DNA from 3 places in the Streptomyces sp. NPDC056486 genome. Region 1 is predicted to be linked to each of the others. Evidence: riboswitches for the same ligand, from Rfam matches in the RefSeq annotation. Region 1 holds a riboswitch; each other region holds the start of a gene.
The links. A riboswitch is a leader RNA that binds a small molecule or an ion and turns the genes downstream of it on or off. The one in region 1 is predicted to bind cobalamin.
Positions count from the first base shown of each region.

Region 2: it holds a riboswitch for cobalamin, as region 1 does, so the genes downstream of both, metE (5-methyltetrahydropteroyltriglutamate--homocysteine S-methyltransferase) here and ACFQ7F_RS23380 (cobalamin biosynthesis protein) in region 1, are expected to answer to the same signal.
Region 3: it holds a riboswitch for cobalamin, as region 1 does, so the genes downstream of both, ACFQ7F_RS40760 (ABC transporter substrate-binding protein) here and ACFQ7F_RS23380 (cobalamin biosynthesis protein) in region 1, are expected to answer to the same signal.

Region 1 covers NZ_JBHTSF010000059.1:47,015-52,270, forward strand. Annotated here, with positions in the region: gene ACFQ7F_RS23370 (putative cobaltochelatase) at 1-345, opposite strand, end outside; partial or broken gene ACFQ7F_RS23375 (cobyric acid synthase) at 342-1,942, opposite strand; gene ACFQ7F_RS23380 (cobalamin biosynthesis protein) at 1,942-2,880, opposite strand; cobalamin riboswitch at 3,002-3,145, opposite strand; gene ACFQ7F_RS23385 (DUF397 domain-containing protein) at 3,417-3,611, shown strand; gene ACFQ7F_RS23390 (hypothetical protein) at 3,630-3,938, shown strand; gene ACFQ7F_RS23395 (hypothetical protein) at 3,871-4,422, opposite strand; gene ACFQ7F_RS23400 (helix-turn-helix domain-containing protein) at 4,467-5,256, opposite strand, start outside.
Region 2 covers NZ_JBHTSF010000142.1:11,065-16,320, reverse strand. Annotated here, with positions in the region: gene aceB (malate synthase A) at 1-1,398, shown strand, start outside; gene ACFQ7F_RS36295 (3-hydroxybutyryl-CoA dehydrogenase) at 1,395-2,264, shown strand; cobalamin riboswitch at 2,435-2,653, shown strand; gene metE (5-methyltetrahydropteroyltriglutamate--homocysteine S-methyltransferase) at 2,823-5,144, shown strand; gene ACFQ7F_RS36285 (MarR family winged helix-turn-helix transcriptional regulator) at 5,199-5,256, opposite strand, start outside.
Region 3 covers NZ_JBHTSF010000196.1:7,704-12,959, forward strand. Annotated here, with positions in the region: gene ACFQ7F_RS40745 (DUF2017 domain-containing protein) at 1-48, shown strand, start outside; gene ACFQ7F_RS40750 (amino acid permease) at 439-1,914, shown strand; gene ACFQ7F_RS40755 (Mov34/MPN/PAD-1 family protein) at 1,998-2,420, shown strand; cobalamin riboswitch at 2,384-2,540, shown strand; gene ACFQ7F_RS40760 (ABC transporter substrate-binding protein) at 2,584-3,546, shown strand; gene ACFQ7F_RS40765 (FecCD family ABC transporter permease) at 3,786-4,874, shown strand; gene ACFQ7F_RS40770 (ABC transporter ATP-binding protein) at 4,871-5,256, shown strand, end outside.

The DNA.
Region 1 (5,256 bases):
GGCGAGCGCCCGCTCGATGTCGAGCGCCCCGACAAGACGGTCCTCGGAGGCTCCGACGGGCAGCTCGACCATCCGCGCGTCCCGCACCGATGCCCCGCCGACGTCGTGCGGACCGTCGGGGCAGGCGGGGTCCGGGGCGGCCGGGTCGCAGGAGAAGCGGCATCCGGCGACGACGGGCACCTGCGGCAGCAAGGCCGAAAGGGCCCGCACGGCGGTGGACTTGGCGGTGCCCTTCTCTCCGCGCACGAGCACACCGCCGACGGCGGGCGAGACGGCGTTGAGCAGCAGGGCGAGCCGCAGGTCGTCCTGTCCGACGAGAGCGGTGAACGGATAGGGGGTACTCACAAGGCCTCCATTACGTGGTTCAGGGCGGGGCAGGGGGCGGCGGCTCTCGCCCAGGGAGCAGCGGCTCTCACCCGTCCCCCTCCGCCGGTCGTGGGGGCGCCCCGGGTGCGATGAAGGGGAGGCCGGACGGGGCGCCGGTCTCGATCAGGCGGAGCAGCGCGTCCGTGTCCGCATGCTGCTCGATCAGGTCGCCGAGCAGGTCGAGCTGCTCCTCGCGCAGAACACCGAAGCTGGTGTCGGGCGCCGGCACGAAACGGCGCCCGGCGGCGCGGGCGACCTCGGTCAGGAAGCGGCGCCGGAACGCGTCGCTCTCCAGCGACCCGTGCCAGTGCGTGCCCCACACTTCACCCACGCGGCAGCCGTCCAGGAAGGGCTCTCCGCCGAGGACTTCGGCGACGCCGTGATGGATCTCGTACCCCTCGACGGGTTCGCCGAGCGCCTCGCCGACCGGCCGTGCGAGGGTCTTCTCGCGTGCGAACCGCACGCGCACGGGCAGCAGGCCGAGCCCGTCCACGGCTCCTGCCCGTGACTCGACGTCGTCCTCGATGTGCTCGCCGAGGACCTGGAAGCCGCCGCAGATACCGAGCACGGGCCGCCCCTCGGCAGCGCGGCGCGCGATGGCGTCCGCGAGACCGCGCTCGCGCAGCCACTGCAGGGCGCGGACCGTGCCGCGCGTCCCCGGTACGACCACGAGATCGGCGTCGACGAGTTCATCGGCGCGGTCAACGAACCGCACCACGACGCCGGGTTCGGCGGCCAGGGCGTCCACGTCCGTGAAGTTCGACATCAGCGGCACGGCACAGACGGCGACCCGCAGCACGTCCTCACCGACCGGGGGAGCGACGACGGACTCCCGTACGGCGCCCCGCAGGGACACCCGGAGCCCGTCCTCCTCGTCGATACCGAGACCGTGCTGGAAGGGAAGCACGCCGAACGTACGCCGCCCGGTGAGCTCATGAAGCATGTCGAGCCCCGGTTCGAGCAGCGAGACGTCGCCACGGAACTTGTTGACGAGATACCCGGCGACCAGTTCCTGGTCCTCGGCGCTGAGCAGCGCCGTCGTCCCGAAGAAGGAGGCGAAGACGCCGCCGCGGTCGATGTCGCCGACCACGATGACCGGGAAGCGGGCGGCCCGCGCGATCCCCATGTTCACGATGTCCGTACGCCGCAGATTGATCTCGGCGGGACTGCCCGCGCCTTCGCAGATCACGGCGTCATAGCTGCCCCGAAGTTCTTCGAGACATCCCACGACGGTGGAGAGCAGCTGTTCCTGGCGCCCACCGTGATAGCCGCGCGCACTCATCTCGCCCACGGGCTTTCCCATGAGGACGACCTGGCTGCTGCGGTCACTGCCCGGCTTGAGCAGCACGGGGTTCATCAGCGCGCTCGGCTCGACCCGGGCGGCCTGCGCCTGCATGGCCTGGGCCCGCCCGATCTCGGCGCCCTCGCGCGTGACGAAGGAGTTGAGGGACATGTTCTGCGCCTTGAAGGGCGCGACGGAGACCCCCTTGCGGGCCAGCCACCGGCAGATCCCGGCAGTGATCACGCTCTTCCCCGCGTCGGACGTGGTCCCGGCCACGAGCAGCCCACCACTCATCAGGCCCTGCCTTTCCGCATAGTGCTCACCACTGCGGCGACCCCCAGGGCAAGCAGCCCGACCCGTCGCGAAAGCTTCACGGCCCGCTCGATGTCGGCGACTTCGACGTCCCGCCCGTCCCCGTTCAGGACAGGCCGGTGCTCGACCCGGCCTCCGTACGAGAGGGTCCCCCCGAGCCTTACCCCCAACGCCCCGGCGAAGGAGGTCTCGACCGGCCCCGCGTTGGGGCTCGGATGCTTGGCGGCGTCGGTACGCCAGGCCCGCAGGGCCCCTCGTGGCGCATCCCCGGCGGCAGCGGCGAGCACCGCGGTGAGCCGGGCCCCGGGCCACCCCAGAACATCGTCGAGCCGCGCGGAGGCCCACCCGTACCGCCGGTACTTCACGGACTTGTGCCCGACCATGGCGTCGAGCGTGTTCACGGCCCGGAAGGCGACGAGCCCGGGAACCCCGCCGAGCGCCCCCCACACCAAGGCGCCGACGACCGCGTCGGACGTGTTCTCGGCGACGGACTCGACCACGGCCCGCGCGATGCCGTCGGCGTCGAGGGCCTGCGGATCACGGCCGCACAGATGCGGAAGCCGCTCCCTTGCCACCTCGATGTCCCCGGCGGCGAGCGCCCCGCCGACGGCCCGCGCCTCGCGGCCCAGCGAGGTCCCGCCGACCACGGCCCAGGTGGTGGCGGCGGTCAGCGCGACGGATGCGGCGCGTGATTCACGTACAAGGGAAGAGGCCAGGGCAGCGGCACCTGCCGCACCCCCGGCGCACACCACGGCATGCAGGGCGCCCCACCCGCGGTGGTCACGCCACAGCACACGCTCGACGGCTCCCGCGGCCCGACCGAACGCGGCGACCGGATGCCCGCGGCGAGGATCGCCGAGGAACAGATCACCGAGGAGGCCGACGGCGGCGCCGTACGCGAAGTCGCGATCGGCACACATGGCTTCAGCCGGCCGTTACGCGGAGGAGAGCGAGGGGCCCGGCCTGGACAGGCAGGGGCACAGAGACCGGCAACGAGCGGCCGCGCATGGCGATATGTCCTCACTCAGGGTGTCCGCGCCCTGATTCGACGAGATCGGCGGCGAGAGTTCCTGGCTTCCGAGGAGTCGTCTCCTCGATGACAGTGGCGGGACCGCGCCGGATTCGCACCGGCTTCCTCTTCTGCCGCCGTAATGGCTCCGGCAGTCCACCACGCCCACGAACGCCCGTCAACTTGCCGTTGACCTGGGGCGGGAGAGTGTGCCGAGGCCCACATAGGGCCGGTTTCTCCCTAGGCCTGGAAATGTAACTTTCCTAGACTGGAACACGACAACCGGAGAGCGGTCCAGGAGTGATTGGGTCCGGTCGTGACGTGGTGTGACGGTTCTCGGCGGACCTGGCGGCCCTCCAAGATCACGGCGCTATCGTGCATCGGCGTGGGCGAAGAGCGACGGACACGCGTCGAGGGACGCCGGCTCTCGGGCAGGGGGAGGTCGGCGTGTCCAATGAGAGCTCGTCCGGATTGTTCTGGCGCAGGAGCAGCTACAGCGGGGCCGACGGAGAGTGTGTTGAAATTGCCTTCGTGCGGAAAGCGGTGATTGTCCGTGATTCGCAGAACCCGTCGGAACCCGGCGTCGTCTTCTCCGTCGAGCGCTGGCAAGCGTTCCTGAACGCTCTCGTCGGAGCTGGGTGAGAGGGAGGGGGGAACGGGATGACTGAGCATCATCTTGCCGATGTGCGGCGGCTGGTGAACGGCGTGCACGGGGGGAAGCGGAAGGCATCGGGGGTCGTCGCGGCCGTGGCGGGGTGTGTGCTGCTCGGTGCGGCCGTCACCCTGGTCGGAGCGGCGGCCTCGCTGTTGGTCGAGGGGACGGCGGCGCGGCTGGCTGTCTGGGTCCTCACGGCCGTGGTGGCCGCGGTGGCCGTGGGTCTGTGGTGGGGCTTCGCCGAGTTCAGGCAGAATCGTCAGCCTTGGGCTCGGGCCGCTGAGCGGGAACCACAGCACGGCGGTCGTCGCTGAGCGTGGGCGTTGCCCCCGCCTGCGAGATCAGCCTGGCGAGCTGGCGGCTGAGCGCGATCACGGGGGCCGAGAAGACAGCGATCACCGGGCCGACCGTCCGGAACCCCGTCATGCCGATGGCGGCCAGGACGACGAGCACTCCGGTGAGCGTCAGCACCAGAACGAGTATGCAGCCGGTGCAGTAGACGATCCTGGTCGTGAACATCCGCACGTTGTCGTCCGTGCGATGGCGGTCCAGCGTGTCCATCCGATTCGTACGGCCCTGGTCGGTCATCGCTTCGCGGACGAGCTGGTTGTAGGAGGGGCCGACGGATGTCGGCTGCTCGGCGCCGGCGTCGGCGGTGACATGGGCGGCCCCGCCGGCGTTGCTGCCGACGGAGGCCCCATCGGCACCTTGCGCACCACCCGTACCACCGCCCCGCCACGGCGCCTGCCTGATGGCCGCGAGAATCCCCCGCCACCACTCTCGCAACGCGGCTGGCATGTTGAGGCCTCCTCGCTCCTGCCGGACTCCTCGGGCCCGGAAGGTCAGCTGCTGTCAATGCCGTCCCTGACCCGGTTGATCAGGTCGATGGCTTTATCTCCGCTGTACGCGGTCTCGCGCAGGGATTCGAAGCACTCCTGGTGACGCACGATCAGCTCGTGATCGTCACGGATCGACTGGTTCCCCTGAGCCTCCAGGTAAAGCAGGTCCTCGTCGTCGAGGAAGCCGAGCAGGATGAAGCTGCTCAAGGTGGAGTAGTGGGCGCCCGCTGTGAACGGCAGAACCTGGAGGGACACCTTCGGGCGTGCCGACATGTCAATGAGGCGCTGCAGCTGGGCGCGCAGCACGCGCGGACCGCCGATCTGCCGGTGCAGCGCGGCCTCATCGATGACGAAGAACGTCCACGGCGGGTCCTCGCCCTCCAGAGCGCGCTCTTGGCGCGCTGTCCGCAGTTCCACGATCCGCCGCGCCCGCTCCGTCGCCACGCGCGGGGCGAGGAGCGCCATCGCGTACTCGTCCGTCTGCAGGAAGCCGGGCACGATGATCGGGTTGTACGTGCGAATGGACGCGGCGGCACTCTCGTACCCCACGTACTGACTGAACTGCGGTCCGATGATGTCGTGGTACTGGGCCCACCAGCTCGCGCCCTTGGAGCCGCGAGCGGCCTCTTCGAGTTCCGCGCCGAGATCCGGATCCGTCACTCCGTACTGCTGGAGGAGAGCGCGCAGATCGGTGACGGAGAGGCTGACCGTTCCCTGCTCGATCCTCATGATCTTGGACAGTGACCAGTCGAGGGCCTGGGCGGCTTGGCCCTGTGACTGCTTCGCGGCCTCG
Region 2 (5,256 bases), on a different contig from region 1:
TCCATCGCCACCGCCCGCGTACGGGCGGACGACTCCTGGCAGGTCGCGCCTCCGGCGCCCGGACTGACCGACCGCCGCGTCGAGATCACAGGACCGCCGGAGCGCGGGACGGCGGTCAACGCCCTCAACTCCGGCGCCCAGGTGTGGATGGCGGACTTCGAGGACGCCACCTCACCCACCTGGGACAACATCATCGGCGGTCAGCTGAATCTGCTCGACGCCATCGAGCGCAGGATCGACTTCACCACGCCGGAGGGCAAGCGCTACCGGCTCGGGGAGCAGGTCGCGACCATCGTCGTCCGCCCGCGCGGCTGGCATCTGACCGAAGAGCACCTGTGGCTCGAAGGACGCCCGGCGCCCGCCTCCCTCGTGGACTTCGGGCTCTACTTCTTCCACTGTGCCCAGCGGCAGATCGACGCCGGGCACGGCCCGTACTTCTACCTGCCGAAGCTGGAGAACCGCGACGAGGCACGGCTCTGGAACGACGTGTTCGTCCTCGCCCAGGACCTTCTCGGCATCCCACGCGGCACGATCCGAGCCACTGTCCTGATCGAGACCATCACGGCTGCCGTCCAGATGGAGGAGATCCTCCACGAACTCCGCGAGCACAGCTCCGGCCTCAACGCAGGGCGCTGGGACTACCTCTTCAGCCTCATCAAGACCTTCGGGCACCGCACCGACTTTCTGCTGCCCGACCGGGCGAAGGTCACGATGACGGCCCCCTTCATGCGCGCGTACACCGAACTGCTCGTACGCACCTGCCACAAGCGGGGCGCCCACGCCATCGGCGGCATGTCCGCCCACGTACCCGGCAAGGACCCGGACGCCCACCAAGCCGCGCTCGCCACGGTGCGGCGCGACAAGGAACGCGAGGCCGAGGACGGCTTCGACGGCTCCTGGGTGGCCCATCCCGCCCTTGTCCCCGTCTGCCGAGAGGTGTTCGACGGGGTGCTCGACACCCGCCCGCATCAGATCGACCGCGCCCGCAACGACGTCGAGGTGACGGCAGCACAGCTCCTTTCCGTGCGCCGCGTCAGCGCGCCGCCCACGTCGGAGGGTGTACGCACCAACATCGCCGTCGCCCTGCGCTACTTCGCCGCCTGGCTGCATGGGCAGGGAGCCGTCGCCCTGTACGGCCTGATGGAGGACGCGGCCACCGCGGAGATCGCCCGGGTGCAGATCTGGCAGTGGCTGCGGCACCGGGCCGTCGACCGCGAGACGGTTCTTGAGCTGATGGAGGACGAGCTCGCCGCCCTGGGTGCGGAGTATCCGTGGGCGCCGGTCGACGAAGTCCGTGGACTGTTCCACCGGACCGCCTTGTCGCGGGAGTTGCCCGCGTTCTTCACCACGGATGCCTACAGCCGCCACCTCGTGCACCGCCCGGAGGGACAGTCATGACCGCAGCCATCCGCCGGGTCGGCGTGGTGGGCGGGGGCCAGATGGGCGCCGGAATCGCCGAGGTGTGCGCCCGCGCCGGTCTGGACACCGTGGTGTGCGAGGCCGACGGGCCGACCGCACGCGCCGCCCGCGAACGCGTGGCCGTATCGCTCGAACGTGCCGTACAGCGCGGAAAGTTGGACCGCATCGGTGCCGAAGACGCACTGGCCCGCATGGTCTTCACCGGCAGCCTCGACGACCTGGCCGATCGCCAGCTCGTCGTCGAAGCCGTCGTGGAGGACGCCGCGGCGAAGACCGAGGTCTTCGCCGCCCTGGACAAGGTCGTCGAGGACCCCGGCGCGATCCTGGCCACCAACACCTCCTCCATCCCGGTCATGCGTCTGGGCATGGCGACCCGGCGTGCCGATCGCGTCCTCGGCCTTCACTTCTTCAACCCCGCCCCCGTACTCCCCCTGGTCGAGGTCGTCTCCTCGCTGCACACGGCCGCCGAGGCGGTCGCCGCCGTCCAGGACTTCGCCACGGACACCCTGGGCAAGACGGTCGTCCGGTCCCAGGACAGGGCGGGCTTCGTCGTCAACGCGCTGCTCGTCCCCTACCTCCTCTCGGCCATCCGGATGACGGAGTCCGGCTTCGCCACTGCGGCCGACGTGGACGCGGGCATGGAGCTGGGCTGCGCGCACCCGATGGGGCCGCTGAAGCTGGCTGACCTGATCGGCCTCGACACGGTCGCCTCCATCGCGGCGTCTCTCTACGAAGAGTTCAAGGAGCCCCTGTACGCCCCGCCGCCGCTGCTCCAGCGCATGGTGGAAGCAGGGCTGCTCGGCCGTAAGAGCGGCCGCGGGTTCCACATCTACGACCGGGGCTGAGGGGCCCGGGTCCGCCGCCGGCCGAGGGGCCTGCGGCTGCTGTGAGCGGGGCGCGGAACAGAGTGGTGATCTGTTCCGCGCCCCCGCACGCGCTGACTCGGGCCGGGGTCCGTGTCTCACCTCACGGTCCGGAATGTGATCAGTACTGCCCAAGAGGGCGACCACCCCTTAGCCTGACCAGTGCAGCTGGTTCGCCCTGCCCGCCAGGCAGACGCGTCGTAAGAGGGAACCCGGTGAGAATCCGGGACTGCCCCGCAGCGGTGAGTGGGAACGACCGCCGTCATACGCACTGGATCCGAGCGCGGATCCGGGAAGCGACGGCCAGTAGGAACCTGCCTCGGCAGGTGTGCCCGCGAGTCCGAAGACCTGCCCGTTGCCCGTACGTGACCCCTCACGTGCGGTATCCCGGTGACCTCGTGGGCGGGTCGGCGTACAGATCAGGTGGAGTACCGCAGCACCGCGCCGATGGCGCGCGTTCGGTCCGCCGGGTTCGTCACCCCTTCGCGTCCGCGTCCCGTCTCCGGGATCTCAAGGAGTCATCTCGCGAAGGAGATTTCCATGACACCGAAGTCCGCAGCCGCGGCAGCACGGTCCACCGTGTACGGCTACCCCCGCCAGGGCCCCAACCGGGAACTGAAGAAGACCGTCGAGGGCTACTGGAAGGGCCGTGTCAGCGCCGACGCCCTCCGGGACACCGCGGCGCAGCTGCGCCGGTCCACCTGGCAGCACCTGGCCGACGCCGGCATCCACGAAGTGCCGACCGGTGACTTCTCGTACTACGACCACGTCCTGGACACCAGCGTCATGGTCGGCGCCGTCCCTCAGCGCCACCGCGAGGCCGTCGACACCGACGGGCTCGACGGCTACTTCGCGATGGCCCGCGGCACCCAGGACGTGGCGCCGCTCGAGATGACCAAGTGGTTCGACACCAACTACCACTACCTCGTGCCGGAACTCGGCCCCGACACCGTCTTCGCCGCCGACTCCGCCAAGCAGGTCAACGAGCTGAAGGAAGCCATCGCGCTCGGCCTCGCGGCCCGTCCGGTCCTTGTCGGCCCGGTCACCTATCTGCTGCTCGCCAAGCCCGCGCCCGGCGTGGCGGCCGACTTCGAGCCGCTCACGCTCCTCGACCGCCTGCTGCCCGTGTACGCCGAGGTCATCGCCGACCTGCGCGCGGCGGGCGCGGAGTGGGTGCAGCTCGACGAGCCCGCCCTGGTCCAGGACCGCACCCCGGCCGAACTCAACGCCGCCGCCCGCGCCTACCGCGATCTGGGCGCCCTCACCGACCGCCCGAAGCTCCTGGTCGGCTCCTACTTCGGCCGGCTCGGCGAGGCACTTCCGGTGCTTGCCAAGGCGCCGGTCGAGGGCCTCGCCCTGGACTTCACCGAGGCCGCCGCGAGCCAGCTCCAGGACCTCGCCGCCGTCGGCGGTCTTCCCGGCAAGCGTCTGGTCGCGGGCGTCGTGAACGGCCGCAACATCTGGATCAACGACCTGGAGAAGTCCCTGTCCACGCTGGGCACGCTCCTGGGTCTCGCCGACCGGGTCGACGTCTCCGCGTCCTGCTCCCTCCTCCATGTCCCGCTGGACGCCACCGCCGAGCGGGACATCGACCCGCAGATCGCCCGCTGGCTGGCCTTCGCCCACCAGAAGACCGCCGAGATCGCCACGCTGGCCCGCGGCCTGGCCCAGGGCACTGGCGCGATCGCAGCCGAACTGTCCGCCAACCGCGCAGACTTGGCGTCCCGCTCGGGCTCGGCCCTCACCCACGATCCGGCCGTACGTTCCCGCGTCGCCGCCGTCACCGGCGCCGATGCCCGCCGCGCGCACGCCTACCCGGAGCGTGCGGCGGCCCAGCAGGCTCGCCTCGGCCTGCCGCAACTGCCCACGACCACCATCGGCTCCTTCCCCCAGACCACCGAACTGCGCACCGCACGGGCCGACTTGCGCGCGGGCCGTATCGACACGGCCGGCTACGAAGAGCGCATCAAGAACGAGATCCGCGAGGTCCTCGCCTTCCAGGAGAAGGCGGGTATCGACGTCCTGGTGCACGGCGAGCCCGAACGCAACGACATGGTGCAGTACTTCGCCGAGCAGCTCACCGGCTACCTCGCCACGCAGCACGGCTGGGTCCAGTCGTACGGCACCCGCTATGTGCGCCCGCCGGTCCTGGCCGGCGACATCTCGCGGCCCGAACCGATGACGGTGCGCTGGACCTCGTACGCCAACTCCCTCACCGACCGGCCCGTCAAGGGCATGCTCACCGGCCCGGTCACCATGCTCGCCTGGTCCTTCGTCCGCGACGACCAGCCGCTCGGCGACACGGCGCGCCAGGTCGCCCTCGCCCTGCGCGACGAGGTCAACGACCTCGAAACGGACGGCACTTCGGTCATCCAGGTCGATGAGCCCGCGCTGCGCGAAACGCTGCCGCTGCGCGCCGCCGACCGTCCCTCCTACCTGGACTGGGCCACCGAGTCGTTCCGCCTCACCACCAGCGGCGTACGTCCGGACACCCAGATCCACACGCACATGTGCTACGCCGAGTTCGGTGACATCGTCCAGGCCATCGACGATCTCGACGCCGACGTCATCAGCCTGGAAGCCGCCCGCTCACACATGCAGGTGGCCCGCGAACTGGCCGAGCACGGCTACCCGCGCGAGGCGGGTCCCGGCGTCTACGACATCCACTCCCCGCGCGTACCCAGCACCGAGGAGGCAGCAGCCCTGCTGCGCAAGGGACTTGAGGCCATCCCCGCCGAGCGCCTGTGGGTGAACCCCGACTGCGGCCTCAAGACCCGCGGCTGGCCGGAGACCAAGGCCTCCCTGGAGAACCTGGTCGCGGCGGCGCGCGAGGTGAGGGCGGAGCTGCCCACGAACTCCTGACCCGAGCGCGCGAACCGGGGCGGCCATTTGAGGGGGAATGGCCGCCCCGTTCCGTCATGACGCATCATCCGTATGCGCCACCCGGGACAACAGCGCGTGCAACATCTCCCGC
Region 3 (5,256 bases), on a different contig from region 1:
TGGCTCGGCGGCCTGCAGGAGACGCTGGTGGGCACGCTCATCGGTTAGGCCATCGGTTGGGCCATCAGCCAGGCCATCGGTCAGCTCATCGACTTGGTCACACCCGCAAAGTCGGTGTATGTAGCAGCGGTTACCCCTCGTTCGCTCAGCGGACGCTCAAATCCGGATAACGATCGCGTCACTTCACTGCCCACCTTTGACGCGGTGGGGGAATTTTGTCCGCTTCTTCTCGTGACGTGAGCCACACGTGGCCGGGCCGATCACTGTTGCGACCGTGATAAATCTTCACGACCACTCGGTGACGCCACCCATGTCACGGGGTGGCGCTCGGGCCGGCAGACCGCCGGTAGCACTCCATCCATATCCGGGGGGATCAGGACCTGACCCGTGGCCATACGCAGACTGCGGGCACGGATCAGCGTGGAGAAAGGCGTCACCATGACCTCAGCGCAGGTCGAAGAGCATCACGACGGCAATGAGGCCGACGGCACGGGCGGTTCGCCCGGCTCGTCAGGCGAGGGTTATCAGCGCGGGCTAGGTGCCCGGCAGATCCAGATGATCGCGATCGGCGGTGCCATCGGCACCGGCCTGTTCCTCGGCGCGGGCAAGGCCATTCACAAGGCCGGTCCGAGCCTCATCCTGGCGTACGCCATCGCCGGCCTCGTCATCTTCTTCATCATGCGGGCCCTGGGCGAGCTGCTCATGTACCGCGCCGTGTCGGGCTCCTTCTCGGAGTACGCGCGTGAATTCATCGGCCCGTTCTTCGGGTACGTGACCGGCTGGACGTACTGGCTCTTCTGGGTCGTCACCGGCATCACAGAAGTAACGGCAGCGGCCCAGTACATGCAGTACTGGACACACGACTCCATTCCACAATGGGGTTACGCGCTGATCTTCACGGTCATCCTGTACGGCGCCAACCTGATCTCCGTGAAGCTCTTCGGTGAGCTCGAGTTCTGGTTCTCGATGGTCAAGGTCACCGCGATCATCGGCATGATCCTGATCTGCGCCGGCATCCTCACCATCGGCTTCTCCGACGCCGGTGACACCGCATCCGTCTCCCACCTGTGGGACCAGGGCGGCTTCTTCCCCAACGGCATCGGCTCCACGCTGATGACGCTGCAGATCGTGATGTTCGCCTTCCTCGCCGTCGAGCTCGTCGGCGTCACCGCGGGCGAGTCCAAGGACCCCAAGACCGTCCTGCCCAAGGCCATCAACACCGTGCCGTGGCGCATCGCCGTCTTCTACGTCGGCGCGCTCATCATGATCCTCTCGGTCGTGCCGTGGACGGAGTTCGTGCCGGGCGTCTCGCCGTTCGTCGCCGCCTTCGACAAGATGGGCCTCGGCGTCGGCGCTGCGATCGTCAACTTCGTCGTCCTGACGGCCGCGCTCTCCTCCTGCAACTCCGGCATGTACTCCACCGGCCGCATGCTGCGCGACCTGGCGATGAACGGCCAGGGCCCGAAGTTCTTCACCAAGCTCACGAAGAACGGCCTGCCCCTGGTCGGCACGACCTTCTCCGCCGCGCTGATGCTGGTCGGCGTCTGGATCAACTACCAGTGGCCGGGCGAGGCGTTCAACTACGTCGTCTCCTTCGCGACCATCTCCGGCATGTGGGCCTGGATCATGATCCTGGTCTGCCAGATCAAGTACCGCCGCAAGGCCGACCGCGGCGAGCTGCCGCAGTCCACCTTCCGGGCGCCGGGCGCCCCGTACACGAGCTGGTTCGCGCTCGCCTTCATCGCGATGGTGATCGTGATGATGGGCGTCGACAAGGACGCGCGGATCTCGCTCTACGCGGCCCCCGTCTGGGCCCTGATCCTGGGCGTCGGCTACCTGATCATGCAGAAGCGCAACGACTCGCAGTCGACGGGCGGCGGCGAGGCCGAGCCGCAGGACACGGTGAAGAAGTAGCGCCGTAACGCCTGATCCCAGCATGTGGGCCTGTCCGTACCACTCTTCGGTACGGACAGGCCCTTCTGTTTATCCTGGCTGCCATGCTGACCCTCACCCAGGCCCTTCACGACCAGATCGTCGCGCACGCGCGCCAGGACCACCCCGACGAGGCCTGCGGTGTGGTCGCGGGCCCGGAGGGCACCGGCCGCCCCGAGCGCTTCATCCCGATGCTGAACGCGGCCCGCTCGCCCACGTTCTACGAGTTCGACTCGACCGACCTCCTCAAGCTCTACCGCGAGATGGACGACCGCGACGAGGAGCCGGTGATCGTCTACCACTCGCACACGGCGACCGAGGCGTACCCCTCGCGCACGGACATCACGTACGCCAACGAACCGGGCGCCCACTACGTCCTGGTCTCCACGGCCGACGCCGACGACGCGGGCGACTTCCAGTTCCGCTCCTACCGGATCGTGGACGGCGAGGTCACCGAAGAAGAGGTGAAGGTCGTCCAGGCATACTGAGCTCACCTTTGAGGCGGCAGGACCCAGGAAGCCGGTGCGAATCCGGCACGGTCCCGCCACTGTGACCCCACCCTTCGCGGGCGGGGCAGTCAGGAACTGACCTGCCGCCTTCTTCTCCCACGACGCAGGGGACGCGGAATCCCCTGGAGGAGGCAGCTCAGCCATGTCCCGCCCCATACGCCTGCTCGCGGCCACCGCCCTGCTCGTCCCGCTCGCCGCCTGCTCGTCCGCCGCGGACTCCGCTTCGGACAAGCCCGCCGCGACGGCAGCAGGCTTCCCGTACACGGTCACGAACTGCGGCGTGAAGACGACGTACGACGCACCGCCGAAGCGCGCCGTGACGATGAACCAGCACGCGACGGAAGTGATGCTGGAGCTGGGCCTGAAGGACCACCTGGCCGGAACGGCGTACCTGGACGACAAGGTCCTGCCGAAGTACGCGAAGGCGTACGCGGACATCCCGGTCCTGGCCAAGGAGTACCCCTCGTACGAGAAGCTCCTGGCCTCCGACCCCGACTTCGTCTACGGCGGCTACGCGAGCGCCTTCCTGGCGGGCGAGGGCCGCAGCCGCGCGGCCCTGGCGAAGTCCGGCATCGAGAGCCGCCTGGACGTCGAGGCCTGCGCGAAGCGGGCGGTATCGATGGACGACGTCTACCGCGAGGTGCGGGAGGTCGGTTCCACCTTCGGGGTACGGGCGCGCGCCGACCGGTGGGTGAGCGGCGCCGAACGCGAACTGACCGCCGCGGCGAAGAAGTCGAAGGACCGCGAGCCCGTCCCTGTCTTCGTCTACGACAGCGGCGACAAGACCGCGTTCACGGCGGGCGGCCGGGGCATCGGCAACGACATCATCGAACGGGCGGGCGGCCGCAACGTCTTCGCCGACCTGGACAAGTCCTTCGGCGACGCGTCCTGGGAATCGGTGGTCGACCGCAAGCCCGAGACGATCGTGATCCTCGACTACGGCGGCACGACGGTCGCCCAGAAGAAGAAGCGCCTCCTGGACGACCCGGTCCTGGCAGACGTCCCCGCCATCAAGCACAAGCGCTTCGCGGTCCTGCCGCTTTCGGACGCGGTGGTGGGGGTACGGGCACCGGCGGCGGTGAGCAAGCTGGCGGACCAGCTGTGAAGAGGCTTTTCCAGCCGGGCGCCCGATCGCTCGGGCTCGCGCGGAGACGATTCCAGCCCACCAGGCGACAACTCGACCCGGCTCCGGCACCCACCCACCCCGCGCCATCACCCACCCACCCCGCCCCGGCATCTACTCAGCCCGTCCGGCGTTTGAGGACGAACTCGGCGAAGCCGGTGATCGACGGCAACCAGTCCGGGGGCCCGGGGGCGGAGCCTCCCCACGCGGCGGAGCCGCAAATGTCACAGCCGGGAAGGGGCGGGATTGGGGAGAGCCCCGCCAGGGCCGCACGGACCCGCAGACGACTGGGCTACGCGACAGTCGTCGCGGCACTCTGCACCGCCCTCGCGGTCGCGATCGTCGCAGGCCTCGCCCTGGGCTCCGTCCGGATCCCGGCGCCCGAGGTCCTGGAAATCCTCACGGGGAGGGCAGACCCCTCCCCGTTCCGTACGATCGTCCTGGACGTAAGACTCCCCAGGGTCCTGCTCGGCGCAGCCGTAGGCGCGGGCCTGGCAGTCATCGGCACAGTCCTCCAGGCCCTGGTGAGAAACCCCCTGGCCGACCCCTTCCTCCTCGGCGTCTCGTCCGGCGCCTCCGCAGGAGCCGTCGCCGTCATCGTCCTCGGCAGCGCCTTCGGCGTGGGCGCGGGCCTGGCCACCACCGTCACCATCCCGGCCGCCGCCTTCGCGGGCGCCCTGCTCTCCCTGCTCGTCGTCTACACCCTGGCGAGGTCGGGAGGCGGCGGCTTCGCCACGGGCCGCCTGATTCTGGCGGGCGTGGCCGTCTCGTACATCCTCTCGGCCCTGACCAGCCTGATCCTGATCATGGCGGACAGCGCGGACCACCTGAAGGAAGTCCTGTACTGGACGCTCGGCGGCCTCGGCAGCGCCCGCTGGGACATGCTCGCCCTGCCCGGCGCCGCCCTGATCGCGGGCACGGCGCTGCTCGTGGCCCTGGCCCGCCCCCTGGACCTGCTCCTGGTCGGGGAGGAGGGCGCCACCGTCCTCGGCCTGGACACGGCCCGCTTCCGCGCCGCCGTCTTCGTCCTCGCCTCGCTCCTGACCGGCGTACTCGTCGCCTACAGCGGAGCCATCGGCTTCGTCGGTCTGATGGTGCCGCACGCGGCCCGGATGCTGGTCGGCGCCGCACACCGGGCGCTCCTGCCGGTGGTGGCCCTGATGGGCGCGGTGTTCCTGGTGACCGCCGACCTCGCGGCGCGCACGGTCGCGGCCCCGCAGGACATCCCGGTGGGCGTCCTGACGGCGCTGACGGGCGGCCCGTTCTTCCTCTGGATGCTGCGAAGGAACCGTACGGAGGCAACCGCATGAGCAACCCTGCTGTGCTGCGCACGGAGTCCCTCACCTACCAGGTAGCTGAGAAGACCCTCGTGAGCGACGTCACCCTGCACGCCGCCCAAGGCGAGACCATCGGCCTCGTAGGCCCCAACGGCAGCGGCAAGACCACCCTCCTGCGCTGCGTCTACGGCACGCTCACCCCCACCACAGGGCGCGTACTCCTGGACGGCGACGACCTCGCGGCCCGCTCGGCCAAGGACCGCGCCCGCCGTATCGCCACCGTCCCGCAGGACGGCCACACCGGCTTCGAGCTCACCGTCCGGCAGATCGTCGCCATGGGCCGCTCCCCGCACAAACGCTTCTGGGAGGCGGACACCGCGCGGGACGCCGTCCTGGTCGGCGACGCCCTAGAACG